Regions from separate parts of the Brevundimonas sp. Soil_N_31 genome, predicted to be linked through region 2. Evidence: predicted binding sites of a transcription regulator. Region 2 holds the regulator's gene; the other holds the start of a gene.

Region 1 (4,413 bases), 120 kb from region 2:
CGAAACCATCGGATCGACAGCCCCCAGCTGGAAGGTGATGGCGTACCAGGTCGTGCCCCAGATCAGGGCGCAGATTCCGACGCCGCCGAAGGCCAGCATGGCCGGCGACAAGAACCGCGACGACGCATTTTCGGACTGGGGAGCTTCAGACTGGGACACGCCGGCGACTCGGTCGAAACGAAACAGGAACTCCCGATAGCACCGCTTCGGGTCCGCCGTCTCTCACCTGTTGCAGCCTTATGCGACGCTGGCGCGTTCTGTTAAGCTAGTCCTTCAAAGGAGACGCTGATGCGCCTGTTCCTCGCCCCCCTCGTCCTGGCCCCGGCCCTGCTGGCCGCCGCCTGCTCCACCCTGCCAGAGACCTCCATGACCGAAGTCCAGGTCACCGCCACCTATCGCGAACGCATCATGCTGCCGCCCGGCCATGTCCTGACGGTCAAGGTCGAGGACGTCAGCCTGATGGACGCGCCGTCCCGCACCATGGCCGAGGTGCGCCAGCCGCTGAACGGTCGCGCCCCGCCCTACGCCGTCACCCTTTCGGTGCCCAGCGACAAGATCGACGCCCGCCACCGCTATGCCGCACGTGCTGAAATCCGCGACGCCTCCGGCGCCCTGCGCTTCACCACCGACACCAACTACGCTGTGCTGACCAACGGCGCCTCGAACAGCGCCGACATCGTCATGGTGGGCGTGCGCTAAGCCTTGAGCGGCCTCGCCAAACGATCGGTGCTGCTGTCCGGCCACGCCACCTCGGTGGCGCTGGAGCCTGAGTTCTGGGCCGTGCTGGACGCCATCGCAGCCGAACTGGCGCTCAGCCGGTCCGGCCTGCTGATCCGCATCGACGCCTGGCGGGGCCGCCGCCCCCTGGCCTCCGCCTGCCGCATCCTGGCCCTGCAATGGACCGGCGGCGACCGCAGTTTCGCAGAAGAGAAGACGCCATGAGCGACGCTCGCATCGACAAGAACCGCCTGATCCCCGCCGCCGTCTTCGGCGGGCTGTTGGCCGTAGGCCTGATCGGCGGCGGCGCCCTGATCGGTCAGGGCGTGGTCAACGCCCGCGCGGGCGACCGCTCCGTCACCGTGCGCGGCTTGGCGGAAAAGGACGTGAAGGCCGATCTGGCCGTCCTGCCGATCCGTTTCACAACCTCGGGCGACGTGTTGTCCGAGGTGCAGGCCCGCATCGACGGCGACCTGGCCATCGTGCGCCAGTTCCTGAAGGCGCAGGGCTATGCCGACGACGCCGTGGACCTGGGTCAGTTGGGCGTGGCCGACACCCGATCGCGCGAATACGCCAGCCAGACGGGCGGACCGCGCTTCATCCTGACCCAGACCGTGATCGTGCGCACCACGGACGTTGACCGGGTGCAGACCACGACCCGCAACCTGAACGATCTGGTGCGGCAAGGCGTGGTGCTGCAGGATTTCAACGGTCCGTCCTACATCTTCACCAAGCTGAACGACGTGCGCCCGGCCATGATCGCCGAAGCCACCGCCGCCGCCCGTAGCGGCGCCGAACAGTTCGCCAAGGATTCCGGCGCGCCGCTGGGGCCGATCAAGACGGCGGGACAGGGCTCGTTCGAGATCCTGTCGCGCGACGGCACGGGCGACGAAGCCGGCACGCCGAACAAGAAGGTCCGGGTCGTCACGACGATCAGCTATCGACTGAAATAGGTCCGCGCCAATGCGCCCGCCTAATCAGAGGTCCGTCAGATAGGCCGCCAGCACGACGGCGTCATTGTGCTCTTCGTCCTTGGCCCCATAGACCAGGGTCGCCGGGCCATCGGCGAGCGCGGCCTTCAGTTCGGATACGACATCGCCGTTGGCCTCCAACTCCGCGCGATAGCGGTGCTGGAACTCCGTCCATTTCGCCGGATCATGGCCGAACCACTGCCGCAGTTCCGTCGTCGGCGCGATCTGCTTGAGCCATAGGTCCACGCGGGCCTTGTCCTTGCTGAGACCACGCGGCCAGAGGCGGTCGACCAGGATGCGCGTCCCATCCGCATCGGACGGCGGTTCATAGACGCGCTTCAAGGCGACCTTCACGGCCTCATCCGCCCTGCGGTTCGGGCGCGGCCACTTGGGGCGGTTCAGAGGGGCGCGGCAATTCGGGCGGAACCGGGCGGTCTGGAACCTCAGGCAGGCGCGGCGTCGGCACATTGATGTCGACGTTCAATTCGGGCGTTGACGGCGCCGACGCCCTTCCTCCGGCGAAGACGAACCAGGCTATCACCGCCACGGCGACGAGAAGCCCCCCGACGATGAAGGCCAGACCCGCCCCGCCGCCCTTTCGCGGCGCCGGGACGTTGTTGACGGTAGTCTGATGGACGACGCGCTCAGGCGGGATATTGGGATCGGTCATGACGCGGCCTCAGGACCGCTCGGCGCAGCCGGCGCCGAGACTTCAGGCAGCTTGACCTCGACATCGACATTCCTGGTGTCCGACGCCCCGCCTCGGCCCAGAAGGAACCAGGCCAGGACAGCCACAACCACGACCAAACCGCCGACGATGAAGGCGAGACCGGCGTTGCCGCCGCCGCTTGAGTTTTCCGCCATAAGGCATCCCTTCCCTTTGCTGACCCTGTCGTGTGCGAGAACGACGCTCTGACTGCGCGGTTCCGGAACGGCCCTGTGCGAATAGGCCTGACTTTGGCCGCTGTGCTGCTTATGTTCTCCCATTCAGATTCCGGCGGCTCGCCCGCCTGTCCCGCCGCCTGAGTATCCGCCCCTGTGACCGACCTGCCCGCTCCCCGCATTTCCGACCTCGCCCGCGCCCAAACTCCGCAAGGGCCGGCGGCCGACTATCTGTCGGGCCTGAACCCCGAACAGCGCGAGGCGGTGGAGACGACCGAGGGGCCGGTGCTGGTGCTGGCGGGCGCGGGCACGGGCAAGACGCGCGTCCTGACCACCCGCCTGGCGCACATTCTGGCGACCGGCCGGGCCAAGCCGTGGGAGCTGCTGGTCGTCACCTTCACCAACAAGGCCGCGCGCGAGATGCGCGAGCGGATCGGCCATCTGATCGGCCTGTCGTCCGAGGGCTTACGCTGGCTGGGCACCTTCCACTCGGTCGCGGCCCAGATTCTGCGTCGCCATGCGGAACTGGTCGGGCTGAAGTCCAGCTTCACCATCCTGGATACGGACGATCAGGAGCGGCTGCTGAAGCAGCTTCTGGAAGCAGCCAACATCGACACCAAGCGGTTCACGCCCAAGTCGTTGGCCCATATGATCGACCACTGGAAGAACCGCGGCTGGACGCCCGACAAGCTGCCGCCGGGCGAGGACTTCGCCAACGGCAAGGGCCAGGCGCTGTACGCCGCCTATCAGGCGCGGCTGGCGACGCTGAACGCCTGCGACTTCGGCGACCTGTTGCTGCACAACATCACCATCCTGTCGAAACATGCTGATCTGGCGGAGGAATATCGCCGCCGGTTCCGCTACATTCTGGTGGACGAATATCAGGACACCAACGTCGCCCAATATCTGTGGCTGCGGCTGCTGACCTCCTCGACCGGCAATGTCTGCTGCGTCGGCGACGACGATCAGTCGATCTACGGCTGGCGCGGGGCCGAGGTGGACAACATCCTGCGCTTCGAGCGCGACTTCCCCGGCGCCAAGGTCATCCGGCTGGAGCGCAACTATCGCTCGACCAAGCACATCCTCGGCGCGGCCTCGGCCCTGATCGCGGCCAATCAGGACCGACTGGGCAAGACCCTGTGGACCGAGGACGACAGCGGCGACAAGGTGCGCGTGCGCGGCGTCTGGGACGGCGAGGCCGAGGCCCGGCTGATCGCCGACGAGATCGAGACCGCGCGCAAGCAGGGCATGAATTACAAGGACATGGCCGTCCTTGTTCGCGCATCTTTCCAGATGCGGGCGTTTGAAGAACGCTTCCTGATGCTGGCCATTCCCTATGTCGTCATCGGCGGCCCGCGCTTCTTCGAGCGAGCGGAAATCCGCGACGCCCACGCTTACTTGCGGCTGATCCAGTCCGAGGACGACGATCTGGCCTTCGAGCGTATCGTCAACACGCCCAAGCGCGGCATCGGCGACACCAGCGTCCAGAAGATCCTGCACATCGCGCGCGAGAACGGCGTCTCGGCCATGCGGGCGGTGCGCCACCTGATTACGACGGACGAGCTTCAAGCGCGCACCCGCACGCCGCTGGCCAACTTCGTGCGCGATCTGGACCGCTGGCGCGACCTGATGGCCATGGGCACGCCCCACTGGCAGGTGATGGAGACCCTGCTGGACGAGAGCGGATACACCGCCATGCAGAAGGCCGACCGCACCAGCGGCCAGACGCGCTTGGACAACCTGAAGGAACTGACCCAGTCGATGCAGTCGTTCGAGACGCTGCAGGCCTATCTGGAGCATGTGTCGCTGGTCATGGACCTTGAGCGCCGCGACGAGAACGCCG
Region 2 (4,413 bases):
CTGTAGCCGTGGCGGCGCCGATCGCACCCGTCGACATGAAGCCTACGCAGCTCGAGGGCTGGGTTACGGACGTGGACTCGCCGGGCCAGAACGGCGCCCGCGTCGTCGTGGCGCCGGTGCGGGTGCGCGGACTGGCGCCTGAGGCGACGCCCGAGCGATTGCGGGTCACGGTGAAGGGGACGCCGCCGCCGCCCGGCGCGGCGATCCGCGTCTTCGGCATTCTGAACCCGCCGCCGCCGCCGGCCAGCCCCGGCGCCTATGACTTCGGCCGCAACGCCTATTTTCAGGGCATGGGCGGGACGCTGTTCGCCCTGGGGCCGACGCGCGCCGCCGATCTGACGCCGCCGCCCTGGCGGGTGCGGATGGCGATGAAGGTCAACGCCGTGCGCTACGCCCTGGCCGAGCGGATCGTGGCGCGCCTGGGCGAGCGGACCGGCGGGGTGGCGGCGGCCATGACCACGGGGCACGAGACCTGGATCCAGAGCCCGGACCTGGACGCCATGCGGGATTCGGGACTGGCGCACATCCTGTCGATCTCGGGCCTGCACATGGCGGTCGTGGGGGGCTTCGTCTTCTTCGCCGTGCGTCTGCTGGTCGCGGCCTGGCCGTGGCTGGCGTTGCGCGTCTCGGGCAAGAAGGTTGCGGCGATCGCAGGCCTGATCGCGGTCGGGACGTACTTGGTGATCTCGGGGTCGCCGCCGCCGGCCGAGCGGGCGGCGGTCACGGCCTCCATCGCCTTTCTGGCCGTATTGGCCGACCGGCAGGCGGTGACGATGCGGGCGCTGGCGGCGGCGGCCTTCGTCGTGCTGTTGCTGCGGCCCGAGGCCGTGGTGACGCCGGGCTTCCAGATGTCGTTCGCGGCGACGGCGGCCCTGGTCGCCCTGGTCGAGGTCTGGCCGCGCCGCATCCGAGAGTTCGCCGCACCCTGGCCCATCGTCGCCGTGCAGCGGTTCGGCAGTTGGCTGCTGGCGGCATGCGCCGCCAGCCTGGTGGCGGGCATGGCGACGGGACCGTTCGCCATGCAGCATTTCAACCGCACCGCCGTCTATGGGCTGATCGCCAATCTGGCGACGGCGCCGTTGGCGGATTTCGTCATGATGCCCGCGCTTGCGCTGGGCGCGGCGTTGGAGCCGCTGGGCCTGGGCGCGCCCTTCCTGTGGCTGGCGGGCAAGTCGGTGGATGTCATGCTGGCGATCGGCCATTGGGCGGCGGGTCTGCCCGGCGCGGTTCAGGCGATCGCCAGCGCCCCGGCGGCGGCGCTGCCGGTCGCTTTCATGGGCATACTGTTCATGTGCCTGTGGCGCGGACGGTGGCGCTGGCTGGGCCTGCCGTTCGCGGCAGCGGTGGTGATCTGGCCGCGCCCGGCGCCGCCGGATGTCTGGATCGGCGACGGCGGGGCGAATGCGGCGTATCGGCAGGGAGAGCAGGCGGTCGTGATGCGGCCTGCGGTGCGCCAGTTCGCCAGTGATCTGTGGTCCCGCCGACGGGGGCTGGAGGCGGTCGGGCGGCCGGGCGAAGGGTGGACCTGCAAGCGGTCCTTCTGCGCGCCGGAGGGCGAGGAAGGCGCGCTGGCGCTGTGGTGGGGCAAGGCGCCGCCTAGCGAGACGCAGATGGATCAGATGTGCCGCAGCGCCGAGGTGGTCAGCGTGCGGGCCGTGGTCGCGGTCCTGCCGTCGTCATGCGAGGGGCGGCTGGTGCTGGACGGCGCGGATCATGCGCGCGGCGGTTCGGTGGAGCTGTGGCGCGATGGGGCGGGCGGCTGGCGCGCCCTGTGGGCGGCGGAGGTGCGGGGACGGCGGCCGTGGAGCGGGGCTCACTCCTAACCGCTCATCCCGGCGGACGCCGGGATACACGCGCTATCGCTGGCCAGATGAGGCCAGAGGACAGGCAAACTTCCAGACGACCCGCTTGAAGCCAAGGCACTGGATCCCGGCGTCGGCCGGGATGAGCGGGATGGGGGAGGGCCTCAGTGATAGCGGCGCAGCAGGCCGACCAGCTTGCCTTGAACCTCGACCTGATCGGGGCCGAAGATGCGGGTCTCATAGGCGCTGTTCGCGGGCTCGAGGGCAATGGACTGGCCCTTCTTGCGCAGGCGCTTCAGCGTGGCTTCCTCGCCTTCGACCAGGGCGACGACGATCTCGCCGGAAGAGGCGTTCTCCACCCGTTTGATGATGACTGTGTCGCCGTCGAGGATGCCGGCCTCGATCATGGAGTCGCCTTCGATCTCGAGCAGGTAGTGCTCGCCCGCGCCCAGCATGGCTTCGGGGACGGGCAGGCGCTCGCGCTCGTGCTGGATGGCGGCGATGGGAGTGCCGGCGGCGATCTTGCCCAGCAGCGGTAGGTCGCGCACGTCGTTGGCGGCCTCGGCGACGGCGGGGCGCGGGTTCAGGCCGCCGCCCTGGATCACGTCGGGCTTGAAGGGCGCGCGGCCATTGGCCGGGGCGGCGGTCGTCGCCTGTTCCGGCAGCTTCACCACCTCCAGCGCGCGGGCGCGGTGGGCGAGGCGGCGGATGAAGCCGCGTTCCTCCAGCGCCGTGATCAGGCGGTGGATGCCCGACTTGGACGCCAGGTCCAGCGCCTCCTTCATCTCGTCGAAGGATGGCGAAACGCCCGTCTCCCGGATGCGCTCATGAATGAACATCAGGAGTTCGTGCTGTTTCTTCGTGAGCATGGCGCAGAATCCAGAACAAGGCGTGAACCGTTGATGATGTTCTGTAAGTGTTCTGGTTAAAAGTCAACTAACGCCACGCTGAACCCCCGCGCCCGCCGCATGACGGGCGCGGGGCCGGGTCTTATTGCGCCGGAGCGGCCGGGGCGCCGTCCTTGTAGCGCGCGAACCATTCGATCAAGGCGTTCATGCGGGCGGCGTTCTGGGACGGGCGGACGGCCAAGCTGTGGCCGACGCCGGGGATCTTCACCAGGGCTGTGGGCACGCCGCGCAGCTGCAGGGCGGTGTAGTACTGCTCCGACTCGCTGACGGGTGTGCGATAGTCCTCGTCGCCGACGACGACCATGGTGGGGGTCTTGACGTTGCCGACCAGCGACAGCGGCGACCGGCGCCAGTAGGCCTCCGGGTTCTCCCACGGATATTCGCCGAACCAGTAGCGGGCGAAGAAGGCCGGGTTGTCGGCCGTCAGCACGAAGCTGGCCCAGTCGATGACCGGCTTCTGGACGACGGCCGCCTTGAAGCGGTCGGTCTTGCCGACGATCCAGCTGGTCAGCACGCCGCCGCCCGAGCCGCCGGTGACGAACAGCTTGTTCGGGTCAGCGATCCCCTGAGCGATAATGGCGTCGACGCTGCTGATCAGGTCGTCATAGTCGTTCGACGGATAGTTGTGGTGGATCAGGTTGGCGAACTCGTCCCCATAGGAGGTCGAACCGCGCGGGTTGACCGACAGCACGGCATAGCCCGCGGCGGCGAACAACTGGTTGTCGGTGGCGAAGTGCGGGCCGTAGGCGGCGAACGGGCCGCCGTGGATCTCCAGCACCAGGGGATAGCGCTGGCCCTCGACATAGTCGGCCGGGAGAGTCAGCCAGCTTTCGACCGCGCGTTGATCGTGGGAGGAGGCGACCTGGATGCGGCGCACCTCGCCCAGGCGGCGGGCGCTGAGGAAGTCGGCGTTCAGGCGGGTCAGCTGGGTGCTGCGGCCGCCTTTCAGGACGTGAACGTCGGCCGGGCGGCTGGAGTCGCCGCGCGTATAGGCGATGGCGCCGTCGTCGGCCACGGTGAAGCCGCCGCCGGTATAGGGGCGGCCGAAGTCGTCGCCGGTCAGATCCTCGATCAGGGTTGTGACGGCGCCGTCCAGCGACACGCGGGCGACCTTGGTGCGGCCCTGATCGTCATAGGCGACGTAGACCGAGCGGCCGTCGCGGCTCCACACCGGAGACTGGACCGAGCGATCGAGGCTTTCGGTCAGGACGCGGCTGTTCGAGCCGTCGGCGTCCATCACATGGAGGCGGGTGTTGTGATAGCCCATCCGCTTGTCGTCATAGCCCAGGTAGGCGATGCGGCGGCCGTCGGGCGAGGCGACGGGGGCGTTGTCCGGCCCGGCGCGGCTGGTCAGGGCGGTCAGGCCGCCGGTCTGGACATCCAGGGCGAAGACTTCGCTGTCGGCGGCTTCGCGCTGCCAGTCGGGGCGACGGTTGGCGCTGAGGTAGAGGGTGCGGGAATCGGCCGACCAGGACAGGCCGCCGCCGTGGTGGAAGTCGCCGTGCGTCAGTTGGCGCGCACCGCCGCCCTGCGACCCGACGACGAAGACGTGGCGGAAGCCGGGCTTCAGATAGCCCTGGCCGTCGGAGCGGTAGGAGACGCTGTCGATGATCTCCAGCGGCGGCGCCCACTGGGCGCCCTCGGGCTTGGCCAGGGGCGATCCGATCTTGGGCTTCTCGCCGGGGACCAGGACGGAATAGGCC

Evidence for each region. Region 2 encodes LexA, which represses DNA repair genes until DNA is damaged. Its sites were predicted from a motif close to ATGTTCNCNANNTGTTCT; they were not measured.
Region 1: a site for LexA is predicted at 2,653-2,670, ahead of AC3A3G_RS03425 (ATP-dependent helicase). Genes of this name have one in related genera too.

Annotation. Positions count from the first base shown of each region.
Region 1 covers NZ_JBDGLE010000002.1:112,145-116,557, reverse strand. The annotation lists gene AC3A3G_RS03460 (DMT family transporter) at 1-159, opposite strand, end outside; gene AC3A3G_RS03455 (YbaY family lipoprotein) at 289-699, shown strand; gene AC3A3G_RS03450 (ribbon-helix-helix domain-containing protein) at 703-942, shown strand; gene AC3A3G_RS03445 (SIMPL domain-containing protein) at 939-1,670, shown strand; gene AC3A3G_RS03440 (DUF488 domain-containing protein) at 1,695-2,042, opposite strand; gene AC3A3G_RS03435 (hypothetical protein) at 2,047-2,358, opposite strand; gene AC3A3G_RS03430 (hypothetical protein) at 2,355-2,552, opposite strand; gene AC3A3G_RS03425 (ATP-dependent helicase) at 2,727-4,413, shown strand, end outside.
Region 2 covers NZ_JBDGLE010000002.1:236,182-240,594, forward strand. The annotation lists gene AC3A3G_RS04205 (ComEC/Rec2 family competence protein) at 1-1,823, shown strand, start outside; gene lexA (transcriptional repressor LexA) at 1,967-2,671, opposite strand; gene AC3A3G_RS04215 (S9 family peptidase) at 2,793-4,413, opposite strand, start outside.